DNA from 3 places in the Ferrimonas lipolytica genome. Region 2 is predicted to be linked to each of the others. Evidence: predicted binding sites of a transcription regulator. Region 2 holds the regulator's gene; each other region holds the start of a gene.

Region 1 (7,610 bases), 2.1 Mb from region 2:
TCACATAGGACTCACGTCAAATATATAATATTTTGTTAATAAATAAATGGCACCGGTCGGAGGCCCGGTGCCATTTATTACCTACTTAGCTTGCTGCATTACGCAACTTCGCCTTCAAATTACTATATTCATTTTGAACATAGTTTTCCGCCCACGTTTGATCGGCAATCGCTTCAACCTTAACAGCACAATATTTGTACTCCGGGGTCTTCGAGATCGGATCTAAGTGTTCGATGGTGAGCTCGTTACAGGCACCAATCCACCACTGATAGGTCATATAAACGCAACCAGGGTTAACCCGTTCGGTTTCCTGTACTCGAGTGATCACCTTCCCGCGACGCGACGAGATCCAAATCAGCTGTTGATCCTTAAGACCATATTTGACTATGTCATCTGGATGGATAGTCATGTATCCCGGTTCATCAGCTAATTTCGCCAAGGCACTGCAGTTACCGGTCATCGAGCGACAGGAGTAGTGGCCAACTTCGCGCACAGTAGACAACACCAGTGGGAACTCTTGGTCCGGTTGCTCTAGTGGCGCGCGCCACTCAGAAGCAAAGAACTGACCTTTACCACTTGGGGTGGCAAACTTGTTGCCAACAAACAGGGTTGGCGTGCCCGGATCGTCCTCATCAAGACAAGGCCACTGAACGCTGCCTAGACCGGCCATCTTCTCGTAGGTGGCGCCAGCAAACGTTGGACACAGCTCTCTGATCTCATCCCAAATCTCTTTGGTATCGCGGTACGACATTGGGTAACCCATTGCCGTCGACATCAATGACAGGATTTCCCAGTCAACTTTGACCCCTGCTGGTGGCTCAATCGCTTTGAAAGTGCGTTGGAAACCTCGGTCGCAGCTGCTATATACCGCTTCGTGTTCGCCCCAACTGGTGGCTGGGAAGATCACATCGGCCATTTCGGCAGTCTGAGTCATAAAGATGTCTTGCACGATAACCAGATCAAGCGAGTTCAAGGTGTTACGCAGCGCGGTTAGATCCGCTTCTGTCTGCGCAGGGTCCTCACCGAAGATGTAATAGGCTTTACACTTATCAGCATCAAGCTTGTGACCCAACTCAGTTAAGCAGTAGCCCGGCTCTGGTGATAGTTCAACCCCCCAGCGCTTCTCAAACTTCTGCCGCACGGCGTCGTCTGTGACGGCTTGATAGCCAGGATAGACGTTAGGCAACATCCCCATGTCACAGGTGCCCTGCACGTTGTTTTGGCCGCGAACCGGGCCAGTACCAACACCGGTACGACCATAGTTGCCAGTAAGCAGGGCTAAGGCTGACAAGCCTTTAACCACATCAACCGCTTGACCATACTGAGTTACGCCCATACCCCAAAGAATCATTGAGGCACCAGAGTTGGCGTAGGTGCGCATCGCTTCGCGTACTGCTTCTGCCGGCACACCGGTAATGCTTTCGGTGTCTTCCGGTGAGTACTTCATCACCATCTCTTTGAGTTCATCAAAGTTTTCGGTGTAGCGCTCAACGTAATCGGCGTCGTAAAGTTTTTCTTCGATTAAGACATGAGCAAAGGCGTTAACCAATGCCATATTGGAACCGTTCTTCAACTGCACCCATTGATCAGCGATCCGTGCGCTTTCCACGTAACGTGGGTCACAGACGATAACCTTGGCACCGTTGGCTTTGGCTTTAAGGATGTGTTTGGCTACCACCGGATGCGAGTCCGCTGCGTTGTAACCAAAGATAAATAAGCATTTTGCGTGTTCGATTTCAGTAACAGAGTTGCTCATTGCACCGTTACCTACTGTGGCCGCCAGACCGGCGACTGATGGAGCGTGTCACACCCTAGCGCAGTGATCGACGTTATTGGTTCCTATCGCTGCACGAGCAAATTTCTGCATAACGAAGTTGGCTTCGTTACCTGGCCCACGGGCTGAGCCGGTGGTCATGATCGCATCGGGACCATACTTGGCTTTAATTGCTTTTAGTTTGTCGCTGGCGAAAGTAATGGCTTCATCCCAGCTAACTGCCTCGAGTTTGGCGCCTTTAGTGCGACGGATCATTGGGCTTTTCAGTCGTGGCGTCAGTAGGTTGGTGTCGTTGAGGAAGTCCCAGCCATAGTAGCCTTTTAGGCACAGTTCACCCTGGTTTGTTCTGCCATTTTCCGGCTCTGCCCCTATCACCTTGCCGTTTTCGGTGATCAAGGACAACTTACAACCGGTCCCGCAATAGGGGCAGACGGTAATTGTTTTTTCCATGCTTACACTCTCATTTAAAATACAATCTAGTGAGCTACTAATTCATTGACTGAATTTGCCGCAGCGTCGCGCTTAAGGTGATTGATGTTTTTTAGCTCCTCTTGTTTTACCAATCGAATAGCGTTGGTCGGGCACACGTTTACACACGCCTGATCACCTTCGCAGCCACCACAGAGGTCGCACTTAAGCGCAAAGGCACGCTTGCTTTGGTTGGCAAATATAGCGGGGGTATCGGGTTTTTCGACCATGAAGGACACCACGTTCATGGCGCCATAAGGGCAAGCGACTTCACAGGTTTTACAACCTATACAGCGCTCTTGCTTTACTTGGACAAAGCCACCTTCAGAGGTAATGGCACCATTAGGGCAAACCTGAGCACAGGGAGCATCTTCACATTGCCGACACATAATCGGCGTGGTTACCTTAGCGCCTTTGACCAAATTCAAACGTGGATGAAAGTTGCTTGGGTCAAAGTCAACTAAGCTGCTATCTGAGTGCGATAGAACGCATGCAATTTCGCAGGTTCGGCACCCTATGCATTTCTGGGGATCGGCTAAAACAAACCTATTCATATCTCCATCCTTAGTATTCAAAGGGCTGGTGCTTCAATCGCCCTTCATCGTTTATAAAGCAGTTGTTGTGCCATTTTTCCTAACAGCCGAAAAATGGGGCTAAAAAAGGGCCTTTGTCGACTAACCGCCAGCTTTAGAGTAAAAAATTAGACAGCTTGGCGGCGGTTAGCGGTGCAAATCGACACCGCTCCGTCAGTAATGTCGACGGCCTCGACGACGCTTAAATAGTGCTAAAACTCCCCCCTGGCTGCCATGCTGGTAAGGTTTGATAGACGGTAGTTACCGCATCTTTAACCATGTCAGTCATTGGAAACGAAAACGCCACAATGGCCGGCTGTATGCCAATAAACTCCACCTCTGGCACGGTTTGTTTGAGTTCATCAATCAGGAAGTTAAGCGGCAGGGCGTGGGTCGACATAATGAACATCTCGGCGATAGTGGCTGGGTTGATTAAGCGGATCTCTCCCGCTTTTTCGCCGAAGTCGGCGGCATCAACCACAATTACTCGCTGCGGTTCCAATCGGCGCACTTGGTGCACCACGTTCTCCGGCATGGCGCCACCGTCGATCACCTGCCAGCCGTCAATCGGATTGTCGTTAAGCATTTGTGCCAATAACGGCCCGGCGCCGTCGTCCCCCATCATGGTATTACCCACGGTCAATACAACGTTGCTCATTAACGGCTCCTAACCATTAGGTACATATTGGGTTCGCGGCGAATGTCTGCCAACGCTCCCATCATGGTGTCGGTCAACGCCCGCTGGCGCTCGCTTAGGTTCGGTCGGCGCCCAACCTCGCTGAACGCGCGAGCTAGGGTGTCGACATGCTCTTGATAGATAGCGATTTCGCCAAAGGTGAAGTAACGGGACATCTTGTGGGCAGCGATGCTCTCTTTTGGCAGCAAACCAATCCAATCACGATACTCATCAAGGCTGCATTGCAGCCGTACCTTGAGGCAGTCTACTACCCCAAGGTGGTGGCCAATGGCGAGGCTGTAATACATCACCTGCTGCGCTTCTTCTGGCATATCCTGTTCATCAACAAAGCGTCGATTTAAGGCATAGATATAAACCTGCTCTTCCATCGCTATAGCGCCTCAATTGCCGCAGCTTTTTTAGCTGCCGCCGACTTGGTCTCGACCGGTTGCTTGACCCCAAGGCCAGATAGCGACGCTTCATGCAAGCAGGTAACGATCTCAGCTAAGCGTGGATCGTCCCGCTCGGCGAGATAGCGCTGCAGATTGGCATCGATGGTTTGCGGCGTACTCGCTACCAGCAGGTCCATAAACTCACCAGCGATGCGACCACCATGACGATAGCCCGCTAACCGCCGAGCTTCGGTTTCAATCAATACTCGCAGCTGTTGTGGCACTTCAGGGTGAGCTAATACCACCGCCTCGCCCGGTTGCTCATCGTGATGCTCCTCTTTCAGCTTTTGATCCAGCAAGCCAAGTGCTAATGCAAAGCCATAGATGGTGGCCGCAGGCGTTGGTGGGCAACCTGGGATATACACATCCACTGGGATGATTTTGTCGGTACCGCCCCACACTCCGTAGAGATCGTGGAAGATGCCGCCGTCGCAACCGCAGGCGCCGTAAGAGACCACAATCTTCGGGTCCGGCGCCGCTTCATAGGCACGCAATGCTGGCATCCGCATTGGCCTTGTAACTGAGCCGGTGTAGAGCAGGATGTCGGCGTGTTTGGGCGATGCAACTACCTTGATACCGAAGCGTTCTGCGTCGAACACCGGGGTAATGGCGGCAAATATCTCAATTTCACAGGCATTACAGCCGCCGCAATCGACCCGATATACATAGGCAGAGCGTTTGATTTCAGCTAGCAGGGTCGACTTCAGTTTGACCGCATTGGGATCTGGTTTAACCGGCACCGGTGCGACGTGCGCATCGCCAACTAATGGTTTAAAGCCTTTCATGCGTTACGCTCCTTAGCCAAAGACCCAATCAGTACGTTAGAACTGCCAAGCATGTTGCGCTTGCGACGGCACTCTGGGCACATCTCAATGACGCTCCGCGTGCGTTCCAATTCGGTTTTATCCTCACCCGCAGCAAGCAGCAGATCGTAGGCGTATTGCACCGCCTTAGTTGGGGCATATGGCGTGCCGCACTGGTTGCACTGTTGTAGGGTGAACACTGCCCGTTGGTACAAGTCTTTCTTCTGCCCGACCGCTAACTCAAACTCCTTCGACAGCGTTATTGCCTTGGTTGGGCACACCTCTTCGCAGCGGCCGCAATAGATGCAACGAGCCAGCGATAGTTGCCATTGACGCGCCCCGCTTTCGGCATCGGTAGTCATCACCAAGGCGTTGGCTGGGCAGGCTTTGGTGCAGGCTGCACAAGCGATGCACTGCTCTGGGGTGTACTCAGGCTTACCTCGAAAATCCGGCGCCACTTCATAAGGGGCAAACGGGTATTTCGAGGTACTTTTGCCAGCATTGGCGATGGTCTTAAATAACTCGAACATCATCGACTCCTTATTTCAGTGGCGAGTTGGTGCGCTCAATCGAGTAGCGCTCAATCTCTTGATAAGACACCGTTTGCGACTTGCCTTTCTTGGTGTCGACCAAGGTCACTCGGTCGGTACAGGAGTAGCAAGGATCTAGGCTACCGATGATCAGTGGCGCATCGGATACGGTGTTGCCGCGCAACATGTAACGCAGCACTGGCCAGTTCGCCAGCGTGGCGGCACGGGCGCGCCAGCGGAACAGTTTCTGGTTGTCGCCGGTCATGCTCCAGTGCACGTTTTCGCCCCGCGGTGCTTCGGTAAAGCCCAGCGCAAACTTGTGTGGGGTGTAGGTGAAGCCTTCAACCAGCAGTGCCCCTGGTGGCAAGTGATCAAGACCAAACTCAACCATATTGAGCGAGTCAAAGGTCTCGCGTACGCGGATCATCACCCGCCCTGCTACGTCACCTGTGGTTTCGGTTTGGATCTCCATTGGCATCGCACCATAGGACTCTAAAGTGGCCGCATGAACCGCACGTGCATCGCGTTTAAAGCCAGTACTGCGCACGGTTGGTCCTACAGGGCTGAAGTCGCGAGCAATCTTCTTATCCAGCACACCAATGCCATGAATACGGCTGTGCAGGTTAGGCGTGCTCATCAACATATCCACCAGCTGAGTGAACTCACGTCGCACCTCTTGCACCAGCTGAATCCCTTTAAGGCGCTGCTCTTTTAAGATGTCGCGACGGACGCCGCCAATTAGGTTAAGGCCGTAAGTCTTACGCGCACCGGTAAGCATCTCCGCTAACTCCATGGTTTTTTCACGAAGGCGGAAAAACTGCATAAAGCCGGTGTCGAAACCAACAAAGTGACTGGAAAGACCAATGTTGAGCAGGTGGCTGTGCAAGCGCTCCACTTCCAGCAACACGGTACGGATCATCTTGGCGCGCTTTGGCACCGGAATGCCGATGGCGTTCTCAACCGAGTTGGAGTAACCCACTGAGTGAGTAAAGCCACAGATCCCGCAGATCCGATCGGTAAGGAATGGTACCTCTTGGTAACCCAAGCGGGTTTCAGCCAACTTCTCCATGCCACGGTGAACGTAGAACATGCGGTAATCGGCATCGACGATATCTTCGCCATCAACAAACAAGCGGAAGTGACCCGGTTCATCAGAGGTGATGTGCAGCGGTCCCACTGGCACAATGCGGTTGCTGTCGTCACCCAAGATGTTGTCGAACTGGTAGGTTTCGGTATCGCTGGTTGGCATTGGCCGTTGGCGGTAATCCATTGCATCTTTGCGCATTGGGTGCAGATCTTCTGGGAAGTCATCCGGCAACACCAAGCGGCGCTCATCCGGTAGACCAACCGGTTTAAGGCCATACATGTCGCGAATTTCCCGTTCACCCCAAACCGCAGCAGGGATATGCGGAGTAATGGATGGAAACTCTTGGGTTATCTCATCCACCAAAATCTTGACCGTTACCCAGCTTTTGGTTTCCCCCTCCATGGTTAACGCATGGTAGACCGCAAAGGCTCCATTGAGACTACGCTCATCGTTACCCCACGAGACCGCCAGCCAACCATCACGCTCGTAGTAGAGCCATTTCATTACATCAATCAATGAAGTTGGCTTCACCGTTAGCGTTACTTGGTTATCGGTCTGCCACTCTTCGTTTAATACAGCGGACGGGAACAGTTGCCGCACTCCGGCAACGTAACTCGCACCCTGGTGTCTTTCTTTCGCGGTATTCGCTTCTAATGTAGTCACGGCGTTTCTCACTTATTTTGAACTAGGGTGGACACAGGCGCATCGGTCTGGATGACCCGCTGGATCGGTTCAGGCAGATTGAGGGTATTCAAGGTGGTGGTTTCGTCGCTGTTCAGTACCACCAAAGCCGCTTGGTCGACGGTGTTAAGGACGCCATCTGGGATACGGGTGCCCATGACCACCAGCAACACCAGCAGCAAGCACATTGGCGCAATCGACATCAAGCTGACATCGCCCTTGGCCACTGCGGTTGGTTTTTCGCCCATAACCAGCCCTGCAACCATGTGCGCCAAAGCCGCTAAAACCATCGACAGCACCAACAGCAGCACCACCGCAAACCACGTTTTATCAACATCAACTGCGGCGGTAACCATCATGAACTCGGTGATAAAGATCGAGAACGGCGGTACGCCACCAAGCGCCAAGGCACCACAAGCGACCATGACTGCGGTCATCGGTGCGGCTTTAAGCAAACCACGTACGACACCGGTATCACGGCTGCCATATTTCAGCAGGATGTTGCCGGCGCCACAGAACATCAGCGTTTTCGCCAAGCTGTGGTTGATAACGTGCATTAAGCCCGCC
Region 2 (7,610 bases):
TGAAGCCCACGAGATCCTGACATTGATGCCGGTAATCAAACGGATGGGTTTGCCGATTATCGCGATGACCGGCAAACCCAACTCAACCTTGGCGGAGCTAGCACAACATCACCTGTGTATTGCCGTCGGCGAGGAGGCCTGCCCGCTGGGTTTAGCACCAACCTCTTCCACCACCGCCACCTTAGTCATGGGTGATGCCCTTGCGGTAGCACTGCTGCAGGCTCGGGATTTCACCGCCAATGACTTTGCCTTATCACATCCTGGCGGCGCGCTCGGACGGCGGCTGTTATTAAAGGTTGCTGACATCATGCACCGTGGTGAGCGTCTACCTATAGTTAATGAACAGGTGACCGTAAGTGAAGCACTGTTGGAGATCTCAGCCAAGGGGCTGGGAATGACTGCTGTAGTTGATAATAGTGGTGTTCTGACTGGGCTATTTACCGATGGCGACCTGCGCCGAGTTCTCGATGCCCGGGTTGATATTCACCAGACCACCATCGGTACGGTGATGACCCAAAAACCAATTACTATCGATTGCAACTTATTGGCTGCACAAGCACTCAAATTGATGGAAGATAACAATATTAACGGCTTAATCAGCGTCGACGGTGACGGTTGCCCTGCTGGCGCCCTCAACATGATGGATATGCTAAAGGCAGGAGTACTCTAATGGACGCAATCTTAACGTTGTATGGCGCAGTAAATGCCGACGTAATCGAGCGTGCTAGCAATATTAAACTGCTACTGTGTGACGTTGACGGTGTATTCTCCGACGGTCGTATCTACATCGGTAACGACGGTGAAGAACTGAAAGCGTTTCATACCCGCGACGGTTTTGGCATCAAGGCGGTTCAAAATGCCGGTATTGCGGTAGCAGTGATCACCGGTAGGCGCTCTGCTATTGTCGAAAAACGGATGACTAACCTTGGGGTGAAACACATCGTCCAAGGCTGCGAAGATAAGCTCACCGCGTTTGAACAGATTCGCTCTGAGCTCGGACTTGAAGCCGATCAATGCGCATACATTGGCGATGATCTAGTTGACCTGCCAGTAATGGAGAAGGTCGCTCTTGCGGTTGCCGTCCACGACGCTCATCCAGCATTGCTGCCTCAGGCACATTATCGCACTACTATTGGCGGCGGCTTTGGTGCCGTCCGTGAGCTGTGCGACCTTCTATTGCAAGCGCAAGGTAAACTGATGGATGCTAAGGGCATGTCAGTATGAAGCGTGAGCTGCTTGCTGGCTTGCTGCTACTCGCAATGGCTGGCGGCCTATATCTGCGCAACATTTCGATTGAGCCTCCGGTAGTGGATTCACTCTCTGAGAGTGAGCCCGATTACGTAGCTCGAGAAATGAAAACCCGCTCTTATGATGCCAATGGCCGCCTTAATGCCGAGATAGCTGCTGACACCATGTTCCACTATCAGCAAAAGCAGCTAACTGAATTTGAAAACCCCGTTTATCTGGTTTACCCAGAAGACGGCAACACCGTATGGAAAGTCAAAGCCAAGGTGGGTGAGCTGCGCGACAATCGCTTCCTAACGCTAGAACACAGCGTTATTGTTGAAGCTATTGAGCCGTATAAGCCAATCAGAACCATCCATACTGAACAGCTGAACCTGGACCTATCCACGATGGAGATGGAAACTGATCGACAGCTGCAGGCCTTTGGCGAGCAATTCCAAATGACTGGTCTCGGCCTTTGGGCTGATCTCAAGCAAAATCACATTATTTTGAAACAAAAGGTTAGTGCTACTTATGAAACTCAGTAAGCCACTCCTAATTGCGCTGGCGTTACTGGCGCCGCAAACACAGGCACTGCAAGCCGACTTTTTGCAAGCGGTTAGCGTCACCGCTGACCGTTCTGAAGGCGATCTCCAAAGTCGCACCCTAAGCTACATCGACAACGTAGTAGTTACCCAAGGTACATTGCGAATCGAAGCTGACAAGCTGACTCTCATTGCCACTGAAGACAAGTCCGAACAGATCTTTGTTGCCACTGGCAATCCAGCTACGTACGAACAAGTACAAGAAAATGGCATGAAGGCGGAAGCCAACGCATTAGAGATTCGCTATAGCGTAAGTAACCGCGAATTGATCCTCATTGGCGAAGCCCAGATGAGTCAAGAAGGCAGCGTTGTCAAAGGCTCACGTATTAGCTACAACGCCGAGCAACAGAAACTCAGTGCGGAAGGCTCCGACGAGAGCCAGATCACCACCATTTTTATGCCAGCACCGAAAACAACAACTCCAACGGAAAACCAACCGATAGTATTGCCAGCGCCAGAACTACAAGAACAACCTAAAAGCGAGCCTAAACCATGAAGCCAGTGGTTCTTGAAGCGCAGCAGTTAGCCAAGAGCTACAACGGTCGCCAAGTGGTTAAGAATGTCGGCCTTAAAGTTGAAAAGGGACAAATCGTAGGCTTATTAGGTCCAAACGGCGCAGGTAAAACCACCACCTTTTATATGGTGGTTGGCTTGGTCCAAAACGACCAAGGTAGCATTCATATCAATGGTGAAGAGATCACTTATCTGCCAATGCACAGTCGTGCTCGCAAAGGCATTGGTTATTTACCGCAAGAGTCGTCGATCTTCCGCAAGCTCACTGTTCATGACAACTTGATGGCGGTACTGCAGATCAGAAAAGAGCTCAGTAAAGAGCAACGTATAGAAAAACTGGAACAGCTGCTCGAAGAGTTTAATATTACTCACATACGTGACAGTTTAGGGATGGCTCTATCTGGTGGCGAACGTCGCCGTGTAGAAATAGCCCGAGCGCTAGCAGCAGATCCACAATTTATTTTATTGGATGAACCCTTTGCCGGTGTCGACCCGATCTCGGTTATCGACATTAAGAAGATCATCCAACACTTGAAACAACGCGGTCTCGGGGTGTTGATCACCGATCACAACGTCCGAGAAACCTTGGACGTATGTGAATACGCCTACATTGTCAGTCATGGTGAAATGATTGCTCAAGGGGCACCAGAAGCGGTATTGGAAGACCAATTAGTACGCTCTGTTTACTTGGGTGATCAATTCAGACTCTAGTGCCCCCTTCCATCGGGCAGTACAAGGATTAGGGCATTAAATGAAAACCTCGCTACAGCTAAAACTTGGACAACAGCTAACGATGACACCTCAGTTGCAGCAGGCTATCCGACTGCTGCAACTGTCGACGTTAGATCTGCAACAAGAGATCCAAGAAGCCCTCGACTCTAACCCGCTGTTGGAGCAGAGCGACGACGACTTCAATAACCAAGACCAAGAAGCATCTCCGGAAAGTCAGGACAGCCCAAGTGCTTCGGTGACCGAGCAAGCCGCGTTAGATACCAGCGAAGCCCTAAGCCAAACTGACTTAGGCGATAATTTACCCCTTGATAGCACCTGGGACGACGTTTACAGCGCAGCCCCTGCCGCTGCGGCCAGTGGTCCACGCGATGACGATGACAGCTATCAGGGCGAAACCAGTGACGATCTGCAAAGCCATCTACTTTGGCAAATGGGTCTCACCCCAATGAGCGATACCGACCAGGCCATCGCCACGACCCTTATCGATGCCATCGATGAATACGGCTATCTCACTATTCCCGTGGCTGATGTACTAACTGCTGTCGGCCGGGACGACATTGAATTAGATGAAGTCGAGGCGGTCCGCAAACGCATTCAACAATTTGATCCGGTCGGCTGTGTCAGCATCGACCTATCTGAATGCCTCAAGGTACAACTGTTGCAGCACAACGCTGACACCCCTTGGCGAGATCAGGCTATCAATCTCCTTGATGAACATATGGATCTGTTGGCCAATAGAGACTTTCGCACCCTGATAAGGCGTACTAAGCTCAGTGAAACTGAGCTTAAGGACACCATGGATCTGATTCAGTCACTGAACCCAAGACCAGGCGGGCAAATCGCAGCAACACCAAGTGAATACGTGATTCCTGATGTTTCAGTAAGTAAAAAACAGGGACGCTGGGTGGTTGAGCTCAATCCTAACGCCATGCCCAAGATTCGCATCAATCAACAGTACGCCGCCATCGGTAACGGCGCCCGCGGTAGCGGTGACGGTCAGTTCGTTCGCGGACATCTGCAGGAGGCTAAGTGGTTTATCAAAAGCCTTGAAAGCCGTAACGAAACACTGATGAAGGTTACCAACTGCATCGTGCAATTCCAGCAAGGGTTCCTCGAGTTCGGCGAAGAAGCCATGAAGCCAATGGTGCTCAATGATGTGGCCGAGGTGGTCGAGATGCACGAATCGACGATATCTCGAGTGACTACTCAAAAATATCTACATACCCCAAGAGGGATCTTTGAACTGAAGTACTTCTTCTCCAGCCATGTGAGCACTGACAGCGGCGGCGAAGCCTCTTCTACTGCTATCCGCGCGCTCATCAAAAAGCTCGTGGCGGCAGAGAATCCAAAGAAACCTCTTAGCGACAGTAAAATGGCTCAAATTCTGGCGGAACAAGGCATCCAAGTAGCCCGACGCACCGTGGCTAAATATCGCGAAGCCTTAACGATTCCACCATCAAACCAGCGCAAAATGCTGTAACGCGCACCTACGGAGGTAAGCTATGCAGATCAACTTAACCGGTCATCATGTTGATATAACAGACGCACTACGCAACTACATTAACGAAAAATTTGAACGTTTGGAGCGGCATTTCGACCACATCAACAACGTTCATGTAATACTGGAAGTGCAGAAATTACAACAGATTGCCGAAGCTAAGCTGCACTTAAACGGCGGTGAAGTGTTTGCTACCCACGAGCACGACAATATGTACGCAGCAATTGACGGGTTGGTCGATAAACTCGATCGACAGGTAATCAAACACAAAGAGAAAATTTCCCGGCACTAATGGAAATCAATGAACTACTGACACTCGAGCGCACCCTATGTGTCGACTCTGAGTTAAGCAAAAAACGGGCACTTGAGATGATCAGTGAATTGGCTGCCTCTCAGTGCCCTGAACTCCCCCAACACGAGTTGTTCGAGAGCCTTATGGCTCGGGAAAAAATGGGCAGTACGGGCATCGGAAAGGGCATCGCGCTTCCGCACGGTCGGCTGAACCGATTAGATAGGCCGCTGGCGGTGTTACTCAAAAGCGACTCTCCCATCGAATTTGATGCCGTCGATCAGAAGCCTGTTGATTTGTTATTTGCGTTGTTCGTACCGGAGCAACAACATCAAGAGTTTTTATCAATGCTCGCCACGGTGGCAGAGAAATTGAGCCAAAAAGAGCTTTGCCGAGCGATGCGCAAAGCCTCTGATAATCAACATCTGTATCAAGTGATCACTGCATGAAGCTAGTTATTCTTTCGGGGCGCTCTGGAGCCGGTAAAACCGTTGCCTTGCACGTATTAGAAGATCTTGGTTACTACTGCGTTGATAATCTGCCGATGCCATTGCTACTGCAACTGCTGCAAAGCCTCGAAAATCAGCGGGAATTAGTCGCGGTTAGTTTAGATATCCGTAACCTACCGGATCAGGAACTGGCGATAACCAAGCTGCGAGAACGGATCCCCGCCGGTATCGATGCGCAGATCTACTTCCTTGATGCCTCTGACGATACGCTAATGCGCCGTTACAGCGAGACTCGCCGTCGCCACCCATTGTCCAACGACGGCGCGCCGCTAGCAGAGGCTATTGGCCAAGAGCGAAGCTTACTGCAACCATTAGCCCAAGACGCCGATCATCTTATCAACACCGATAACCTCTCCGTCTACGACCTCGCCAACGAAGTCCGAACCTTGCTGCTCGGCGAAGCTCCAAACGAAATGATGGTGGTGTTTGAATCCTTTGGCTTTAAACATGGTATGCCACAACAAGCGGACTTTATGTTTGATGTACGCTTTCTTGCCAACCCGCACTGGGAACCAGAGCTAAGACCGTTTACCGGCAAAGACAAACCGGTTGCCGATTTTTTCTTACAGCACAGCAGTGTGACTCGATTTATCGATTCAACCGAACGTTTTATTCTGAACTGGTTGCCGATGCTAGAGCGTAATAATCGCGCCTACCTTACCATCGCCATAGGTTGTACCGGTGGTAAGCACCGCAGTGTTTATGTCGTCGAACAACTGACTCAACGCTTTAAGCTCCATCGCGATGGGATCTCAGTTCGTCACCGAGAGCTTGATGTCGATTGAGCAGAGAGTTTGTCGACAAGTAGTGGTTATTAACCGACTAGGGCTACATGCTCGTGCGGCGACCCGCTTAACCCAACTCGCGACAACCTTCGATGCACAAATCGAGCTACAACTTGAGCAACAACAAGCCAACGCCAATAGCATCCTTGGGATCTTGATGTTGCAAGGTTGCCAAGGCAAAGAGATCACAGTGTGCAGCTACGGGCCCGATGCCTTAGCTGCACTCGATGCGATATGTGAGCTATTTGCTAGTCGCTTTGACGAGGACGAATAACCCCAGAGGTAATAAACTGCTGAAAGCTCTCACACCAGACGATCGCCGCCTGATAGCTGCCAACTTCAACTCCGTTGGGTACGGGCAAAGCAAAGCCATCAAAGCTGCTTATGCTGCCTATTGCGACCATTTCTCCCTGCAGCGCTAAAAATTCATGCTCGGTCTCAACAAATCGTGGGGAAAGATAGAGACGGTAATCTGGCCCCGGCGCCAATTCACCACGAAAGCCGATGCTACCCTCGCCCAACAGCAATTGTCCTTCGCCCCAGTGCAGTAAATCACTGTCGGTTCGCTCGCGCTCAAACTGAGCCACATATTGCGCTTCAGCTTGGACCAACGCCATTGTTGCTGACGACGGCGCTGGCGTCTCCGTTAACAGTGGTAACAGATAGATTCCAAGCGCGATCCCAACCAGCATAGCAACCCCATGGGTCAGTATTGTTCGTAACGCCTTCATAGCCTCTCCATTAGCAATGCAAACCATTAATTGAACTAGACTTTATCACGTTATACTGTTTCTCAAATTTATCCATCCAGTAGCAATAAAATTGACCAAATAGGCAAAGGATATGCGCTCGAGTGGTTGAGCATAGGGTGAGCAGGAACCGCACCCAACAACCAGATTATTTGTTGAATGTATCGATGCCATGGGTATTTGATGCGACCACAGCCAGAGTGAGGACCTTATGACGATTGACCACGCTTTTTTACAATCCCTGCCCAAGGTCGAACTACACCTTCATATTGAAGGCACACTCGAACCAGAGCTGATGTTTGAATTGGCGCAGCGCAATAACGTTGCCCTACCTTTTGACTCTGTAGATCAACTTAGAGCCGCTTACCAGTTCAATGACTTACAGTCGTTTCTCGATCTCTACTACCAAGGCGCTTCGGTACTTTTAACCGAGCAAGACTTCTACGATCTTACCTGGGCCTACCTAGAACGTTGCCAGCAAGACAACGTCCAGCACGTAGAAATATTTTTTGATCCGCAAACCCACACCGATCGTGGCATCGCCTTTGCCACTGTTATTAATGGCATCAAACGAGCGTTACATGATGCCCAACAGCAGTGGCAGATCAGCTACGGCATCATTTTGTGTTTTCTCCGCCACTTAAGCGAAGAGCAAGCCCTAGCCACACTGGCTCAAGCGGAGCCGTTCAAACAGCACATCATCGGC
Region 3 (7,610 bases), 1.4 Mb from region 2:
TTGTTCAATCTCTTCATCCATTAAGTGAGCCAGATCGTGCGGCGATATCTTTGCCATCGACTGAATGCGCAAATTATCAGCTAGAAACTGTAAAATTTGTGGCTGCTTTAATACGGCTGGATATTTACTGAACAATTCGCTAGTCTCAGGTTCATCGATATGTTCATCTAAAACCTTGAAGCCTTTCAGCCTTAGTTGATTAAATAGCTCATAAGTTAAACAGATTAATTCTTTATAAAAGTCTGGGTCTTCTTGCTCCTTGCTCCACAGCGCTTTAATCTGCTGACCTGTTGTTTTAATAACCGCCATTGGTACACTTATCAACAACGCACTAATTGCCGCACCAATAATAATGACAAACTCCGCTGGTTGCCAAATTGTCGACAAGTTACCACCAGCAAGCATAAATCCACCAAAAACGGCGATATTAAGCATTATAAAAAACAATATTTTAAACACTACGCAACTTCCTTAAACGTTTATTGTTTTAATTCTAAAATCACTTTGCGCAACGCGATTACCGCAGCTTTATGTAATTGGCATACCCTTGCCTCAGTCACCTTTAATACCAAAGCTATCTCTTTGAGGTTTAATTCGTGCTGATAGTAAAGTGACATCAATAGTTGTTGTCGTTGATTTAACTTACTGAGCCCATGTACTAACATTTCCTGCTGTTCATTATGGTCATCGTCACCTTGGCTCGGTTCATGGTTTTCCAGCAACTCATCCAAACTGCTAAGCACATCCGCGTGACTATCCAAACAACTTTGATGCACCTCGGTAAGTGACAGCCCCAGATGATCAGCAATCTCCTGCTGGCTCGGCTGCCGCACGAGCTTTTTGGTTAGTTCCCGCTGGGCATCATTATACTGATGTGCACTTTGACGAACCTGACGGCTGCGCCAATCCAACCGACGGAACTCATCCAACATCGCTCCTCTAACGCGCTTGGAGGCAACGGCTGCGAAGTTATTATCTATTTCACCAGGATAACGCCTGACAATATCCAGCAATGCCATTAAGCCGAGCTGTTCTAAATCATCACGATCTAATACGCCGTCACAATGGCAAGCTAACTTCGACGCAGTCCGTTTAACAAGCGGCAGATATTGCTGCAGTACGGCCTGTTCATTAATGGCTGAACTCGTAGTATTCGCACTGTAATCATGGGCACCAGAAAACATCGTAATTTCCTACTGAACAACCAGCTTAGTGATCAGGACGTCGTCAATAACAATATCGATGCCATTGTCAGCAAACTGTTGAGCAATGTGCCCATGGATACTGTCCTGATGCGCCTTAAGGTAGCTAGAATCAATGAGCTCCTCGATCGGCTTTCGTCCCATCACCAAAATGGTGGCGTTACGAATCACCGGCGAAAAGTCTTCGATCAACTGGCTGGTGTCCTCCTGATACTCCGTCATCTTGAGCGAGAACTCGATCAACAGATAGCGATCGCTAGGTAACGACAAAACTATCTTTTTTACCTTGAAATACTTTTGTTTTTTAACCAGTTCATGCTGTTCGGTGGTGGCCGACCCATTGGCAAACCACCAAAAGCCACCAGAGCCCACTAGAGCAACGACTAGAGCTAACAATGGAAGCCATTTTTTATCTATTTTCATCATGCGGTTACATCCAGATCAGAGCTGGTTTGTGGATCAGTATTCGACATGTCGTCGTCATGATATGAGGCAACGGTTACCGGCTCAGACTCAATTAGCTCATCAGCGCTGTGTTGTTGCTGCGAATGTGGTTGATCATTGACCGATACATCAATTGCACCATCGAAGTGGAGCTCGAGATCGGTTCGAATCCGGTCGAGCTGCTGCATCAATGCATCTTTAACCAGAGGGTTAACCGCGGTAACCACAACACTCATGCGGTTACCGTCAAGCTGTACGTTAAGATCAATCTTGCCCAAATCCGGTGGGTCGAGGCGAAGCTGAGCACCGCGAAACTTTTGGTCTATCTGAAACTTGAGCTGCTCTCCTAATGCCTGCTGCAGCTCCCGTCCCATGGTCAGCTGATCGGCGCTGACACTTAGTGGTCCCCAACTTGGTTTTGCCACTTGGCTGTTGTTAGCCGCGTCACCATTCAATTTGGCTGCGCTGTGCTGGTTAACGATAGTGTTATCAGCCGCATCTGCAGGCTGGCTAATAGCCGTTATCAGTTCCATTGATGCAACTGCGGTTGGAGACTGCGTGGCACTAATCGGCATAGTGCTAAGTAACGCCGTGTTACGTGATTCTGAAGTCGGTAGCGAGCTATTCGTTGCTGCGCTATCGGTGCGACTAAAAGCACTCGCACCACTCTGGGTTGGCTTAACCACCTCTGCAGTTAACACCGAGGTTGAAGCTCCAATCTGCACCATTGAGATTGGCTGTGGCTGAGGCGTAATTGATTGTTTGGTTAACTGTTCAACTACTAGCCCAGATGTAGCATCGAGTAACGGCTGAATTAGCCGTTCAACGTTCAATGGTGCTAAAGCGGTTTCAGCACGTTGCAGCGATGAACTTGGTAACCTTTGAGCTGAGTCAGTTGCAGATGCCATTTGAGCGAAAGTGATCAGCTGATTGACCTCAGTGTTGTTATCAACTTGCGGAGTCAAATCGGCCCCTAAATCAAGATCAGCTAGGTCACTAGCTTTTAGCTCACAAGCTTGGTCAGGCTCAGAAACCCCAGCGGTGAAATCGCTATCGGAATCATCCGCCGCCACTTTTCGGTTTCCCGGATAATCGTCAGTGCCCACAGCACTGTGATCACTTTTATCTACTTGGGCTATTGGGTCGCGGTGCGGCGACGAACTATTGATAGAAACTATGTTCACGTTGATTCATTAATTCTGTTTGATGATAGGCGCGCAGGCCTTGACGCTGACTTCGCTCTTGCTCCATCAATTGCTGCAGCCGTTGATTGTGTTGCGCTAAACGTTCTATTGCACGATGGTGAGCAGCAACCATTTGGTCGTAGGCTTTATCGTCGCCGGGCTTTTTAGCACCGTGCTGCTGAAGTACAGTGGCCAATTTTCGGTCAACACTGGAGAGTTTTGGCCAGTCCTCACACTCACTGTATTGCTCCAACGCGACCGCAAAGCGACGCCACAAGTTATTCAAAGTGCTGCCAACCATCATTAATGTCAGTGATAACTTGAACAATTGGCGCTAGTTTGGTGGTGTCGCTGTTAATGCTGGCACTCAACAATTGGCGATGGCAAAAATCGTACAGTTGATGCAGATTAGCCGCTAATTCACCGCCATTTTCCATATCGAGCATGGCATCCATACCCATGATAATGTTCAAGCACTTATCGACCGATGCGCCCTTTTCAGCGATACGTCTATTGTCGATATGGCCTTCGATTTTGGTCAGTTCATCAAGGCAAGCCTCGAGTAGCATGCGCACTAAATCATGCTGGTTGGCAGAAGCCGCGCGAGCTTCTACTGAACTTTGTTGGTACGCGGCAAATGGATCGTTATTGGTAAACATCTAAGGTCAGACTCGTAATTAGGCGTAAAACATTTGTGATGTAGCAAGCATCTGCGTTTGGTACTGCTCAGCAGCAACAAATTGACTGAGATAAAGTTCATACTTCATCTCCATTCGATAATCGAATTCAGCCATATCATCTTCGAGGGTTCGCTGTTGAGTCTCAATCGAGTCCTGCTTGACATCGATGATCCCCGACGAGGAGAGAAACGGATCAATCTTGGCGTCGAAGCTTTCAATAATCCCGCCAGGGCCTGCGAACATCTCTTCAACAGCGCCACTGTCGTTTGCTAGCGCCTCTTCAAATTTTTCTTCATTCAGTGATAGCTGGCCGTCGCGATCCATCTCAACGCCGATATCAGATAGCGTCATGCCGTTAGGCGCTGGGACAAACACCAACTCACGTAGATCAGAGCGCAGCATCCGAACCGACGAGTCACCCTTTAGTACCCCAACTTCATCAACGCCTACTTCAACGGTGTCTTCATCTTCGTCAGAATCATCGTCTTCGTCAGCATCCTCGTCGTCTTCGCTATCTTCGCTGTCGTCGGTATCAACTGTAACCGTTTGGGTTAGTTCATCGATGGTGGTCATCAGGGTATTAAAAGAGTCGATAAACTCCTCAACCGCATCCTGAGTAGCTTCGATATCTTGCTCAACGGTTAAGGTGGTCGAACCCACCTGCTTGAGATCCAACGTTACCCCGTCAATTACTTCGACTTGGTTACTGCTCGAAGTAATAGGTACACCATCAATAGAGAAGTGTGCGTCCTGAGCAGGGTTGAGTTCGTTAGGGAAACTCCACTGGGCGTCATTACCAGTGCCAGTTGCAGTAACCGTAAGGTTGTTTTGCGCACCAGAGTCGTCGCCAGACAACATCAGCTCAACTTCGCCATCACCGGTCTGAATCAATGCTGCAGTTACCCCAGGGTTATCAGGAGCATCATTGATATAATCGACCAAGTCAGTGACCGTTGCTGCGCCGCTGGCGTTAACCACACTAAAATCAATAACCATCGACTCCGGTGGTGTGCCAACAGCAATCTCAACCGTGCCAGTTGTTGGCAGAGGCTCTGCAGCGCTAGCAAACGACGATGAGATCTTATGTTGTTTTGCAAGTTGGGTAACTTCAATGTCATAGATCCCGGCAGGAGCTGCTGAATCGATATCGACAGTGCCAACACTTTCGTTACTTAAACTGCCTTTTTTAGCATCAAAGGCATCCCCATCCAGCGCAGCTAAATCGCTCTGCATCGCTTTTAACGCGGATTCTAGGGTGTCATATGCATCGGCCTGCGCTTCAAGGTTGGCTTCTTTTTCAGCATAGATCTCGTCCTGCGCCATCCGTTCGGCTGCAACCAACTGTTGCGCCATGAGTGACGAATTACTCGCCGGCATTGTGCTCATGCATTACCTCTATTTAAATAATCCCACGACTTAGTCGATACCTGCTGGTAGTACCAGACGATAAGCTGGAAGGGGCGCTATACCGTACCCAAAGCAAAATTCAGGCCAGCTAGTTACCATTGCTACAAATCCTAGCTATATAGGGCGTCACCTTTGCGGTGAAACTTAAATAAATAATCGAAGCGGAAGTAACTTTTCCGCACGGAGGGTGAAAAGGGGAAGATATTAGCGGTGAAGGAGCGAAACCAACCAGTGGGTTTAAGTTAAGGCAGTGTCGTAGTTAGCTGTTGAAGTTTATCTTAAGCCTTCGGCTTCACCAGTTTCGGTGCCTTTAGAGGAGGATGTCGCGGTGGCGACGGCACATTCTTGTATGGATTCCGGGGAGCTTCGCCCCCGTTGGAATCGCCTTTGCCTTAGGTCGCAGTCCAAAACGCTTCGCTGAACTGCTCCAATGCGGCAGAAGATCAATAGCAGTAGTGCTTTACCCTTTGTATCAAAACTTGCCTAGCCGCTGCTTTAACAGCATTGGCAAGAACAACACTTAATTGGTACACAGCCTAAGTTAACCGTGCCAGCGTTTTACCAACTTAGACCGACAGCAACAACGCTCAATCAGCTGCAAACAAAAATTATTTTAAATTTTTTCGTATTGGGGGTTAAGTAATTACAACTGCATGCCGCCCTATTGTGATGAATGACAAAAATGCCTTAGGCACTTATCAATAGGAAAATAATCATGCTATCAGTTCAGACTAACTACGCTTCTTTAGTAGGCCAAAACGCACTGACTCAAGCCAACAACGAAATGACTACCGCTATGGAGCGTTTGTCTACCGGTTACCGTATCAACGGCGCATCTGATGACGCTGCTGGCCTGCAGATTGCTTCCCGTTTAGAAGCAGACTCTACCGCTCTGCAACAGGGTACTCGTAACGTTAACGACGCCATCGCTATGCTAGAAACTGCTGACGGTGCTTTATCTGAAGTTGAGTCCATCGCTATGCGCATGACCGAGCTGAGTACTCAGTACGGCAGCGCGACTGTAAGTGCCGACGATCAGGATGCGATTACCGCTGAATTCGACGGTCTTAAAGACGAGTTAATCTCTATCACTACCGAGACTGAATTCGCTGGTGAAGACCTGTTTGGTAAATTTGATGCTGCAGTGACCGTTGATGCCGGTGTTGGCAAAACCGTAACTGTTGATGCAACTGCTGAGATCGCCGCACTTGATACTGCTATTGCTGCGCTAGACGTTACCGACATTGCGACTGTTGACACCACTATCGACGCTCTAGGTGACACCCGCTCTGTATTGGGTTCTGGTATCAACCGTCTGCAGCACACCGCCAACAACAACGCCAACATTGATGAAAACACTCAACAAGCGTTGAGCAACATCAAAGACGCCGATTACGCTACTGAATCTTCTAACATGACTAAGAACGAGATGCTGGTTCAAGCTGGCACCAACGTACTGGCTAAGTCAAACCAGAACACCAGCTTGGTAATGAGCCTGTTGGGCTAAGGCTAGATAGCCGCTATACTGCAACAGCTGAGTTCGCTCAGCTGTTTTTGCTGGCTGTATTGGTTAATGCTAATTAGTACAACCAGCAAAAACAGAGCAATCTGTTACCGCTTTGATAGGATCCACATATGAATATTTTATCCAACGAGACGCAACGTTCTGCCCAAGTCCGGGTTGAAACCGTCGACAACAGTGCTAAGTCTGATAAGAGTGACGCCACGGTCGTTGCTCATTCCGCAGCCATAAACATCGAAGAAGTGGCGATATCGTCGCAGTTTCAGCTGTTGGAAGATGGGGCACAACAGTTGGCACAACTACCAGAGGTCGACATCGACCGCGTAGCCGCATTGAGCGCAGCACTCGCCGATGGCAGCTTTAATATCGATCTTAATGAAATTGCCACGGCAATGACCGACCAACACGGGAAACGCTAATGTCCACCAATGAGTTGATTCGGGCGCTAGCAAAATCGATCCAGCAAGATGTTCGTCACTATCAAGCTATCGAAACTCAACTGCAGCAGCAACGTCAGCTGATGCTCGATCGCGCACTGGAGCAACTCACTCAGCTCAATTTCAAGTTAGACAAAGCGTATAGCCAGTTGCAACATCACTCCCAGCAGCGCCAGCAATGGTTACAAACGTTGGGATTTAGCGGTGATAGTGATGGTTTTGCCGCTTTATTAACACGCCTACCTAAGGCTGTTGCACAACAACTGCAGGACAGTCACGGTAAGTTGCTGGCGCAGATGCGTAGCTGTCAAATGCTAAACGACCGCAATGGTCAGTTGTTGATTCAGCAACAGCAGCGACTAAATCAGCTTTTGAACCCACAACAGGCCCAACAACAACTGAACGACTATGGTCCGATAGCCTAGTCTTTACCAAATACCATCAAGGTTGCCACTATTTTGATGACACCGCATTGCGAGCTCATCCAACTGCCGTTGTTCCGCCTTATTCTCACTGATTCTAGCCTGCTCTAAGCGCTGCTCAATCAACCACCGTAACCCCTGTCGACGTTGCAAAAAGTAGCGCCACAGCTTGTCTAAACGCTGTCGCTCAGTTTGCAACAAGCTGATCTTCTGCTGGTTTTTGTCACTAACCTGCAGCAGTTGAATAGCCATCTGCTGCTGATTCTGAAGTTGGTTAATGCAGTTGAACTGACCCTGTTGTTGCTGTAAAAA

What was found. The regulator sigma-54, encoded in region 2, starts transcription at its own class of promoters, with help from an activator protein. The targets are predictions, from matches to a motif close to GTTGGCACGNNNNTNGNNT.
Region 1: HER31_RS04635 (4Fe-4S dicluster domain-containing protein) is a predicted target of sigma-54. The motif match lies at 2,853-2,871, and genes of this name have one in related genera.
Region 3: fliD (flagellar filament capping protein FliD) is a predicted target of sigma-54. The motif match lies at 4,988-5,006, and genes of this name have one in related genera.

What each region holds. Positions count from the first base shown of each region.
Region 1 covers NZ_CP051180.1:971,106-978,715, reverse strand. Annotated here, with positions in the region: gene fdhF (formate dehydrogenase subunit alpha) at 86-2,224, opposite strand; gene HER31_RS04635 (4Fe-4S dicluster domain-containing protein) at 2,251-2,796, opposite strand; gene hycI (hydrogenase maturation peptidase HycI) at 3,017-3,472, opposite strand; gene HER31_RS04625 (formate hydrogenlyase maturation HycH family protein) at 3,472-3,879, opposite strand; gene HER31_RS04620 (NADH-quinone oxidoreductase subunit B family protein) at 3,882-4,727, opposite strand; gene HER31_RS04615 (formate hydrogenlyase complex iron-sulfur subunit) at 4,724-5,278, opposite strand; gene HER31_RS04610 (hydrogenase large subunit) at 5,286-7,025, opposite strand; gene HER31_RS04605 (hydrogenase 4 subunit F) at 7,034-7,610, opposite strand, start outside.
Region 2 covers NZ_CP051180.1:3,028,533-3,036,142, forward strand. Annotated here, with positions in the region: gene HER31_RS13885 (KpsF/GutQ family sugar-phosphate isomerase) at 1-670, shown strand, start outside; gene kdsC (3-deoxy-manno-octulosonate-8-phosphatase KdsC) at 670-1,224, shown strand; gene lptC (LPS export ABC transporter periplasmic protein LptC) at 1,221-1,772, shown strand; gene lptA (lipopolysaccharide transport periplasmic protein LptA) at 1,759-2,325, shown strand; gene lptB (LPS export ABC transporter ATP-binding protein) at 2,322-3,053, shown strand; gene HER31_RS13910 (RNA polymerase factor sigma-54) at 3,094-4,554, shown strand; gene hpf (ribosome hibernation promoting factor) at 4,577-4,864, shown strand; gene ptsN (PTS IIA-like nitrogen regulatory protein PtsN) at 4,864-5,310, shown strand; gene rapZ (RNase adapter RapZ) at 5,307-6,155, shown strand; gene HER31_RS13930 (HPr family phosphocarrier protein) at 6,145-6,429, shown strand; gene HER31_RS13935 (DM13 domain-containing protein) at 6,404-6,886, opposite strand; gene HER31_RS13940 (adenosine deaminase) at 7,116-7,610, shown strand, end outside.
Region 3 covers NZ_CP051180.1:1,676,954-1,684,563, forward strand. Annotated here, with positions in the region: gene motA (flagellar motor stator protein MotA) at 1-459, opposite strand, end outside; gene fliA (RNA polymerase sigma factor FliA) at 480-1,184, opposite strand; gene HER31_RS07855 (flagellar basal body-associated FliL family protein) at 1,194-1,628, opposite strand; gene HER31_RS07860 (flagellar hook-length control protein FliK) at 1,625-2,830, opposite strand; gene HER31_RS07865 (hypothetical protein) at 2,808-3,116, opposite strand; gene fliS (flagellar export chaperone FliS) at 3,109-3,489, opposite strand; gene fliD (flagellar filament capping protein FliD) at 3,508-4,896, opposite strand; gene HER31_RS07880 (flagellin N-terminal helical domain-containing protein) at 5,633-6,424, shown strand; gene flgM (flagellar biosynthesis anti-sigma factor FlgM) at 6,553-6,858, shown strand; gene flgN (flagellar export chaperone FlgN) at 6,858-7,301, shown strand; gene HER31_RS07895 (flagellar export protein FliJ) at 7,305-7,610, opposite strand, start outside.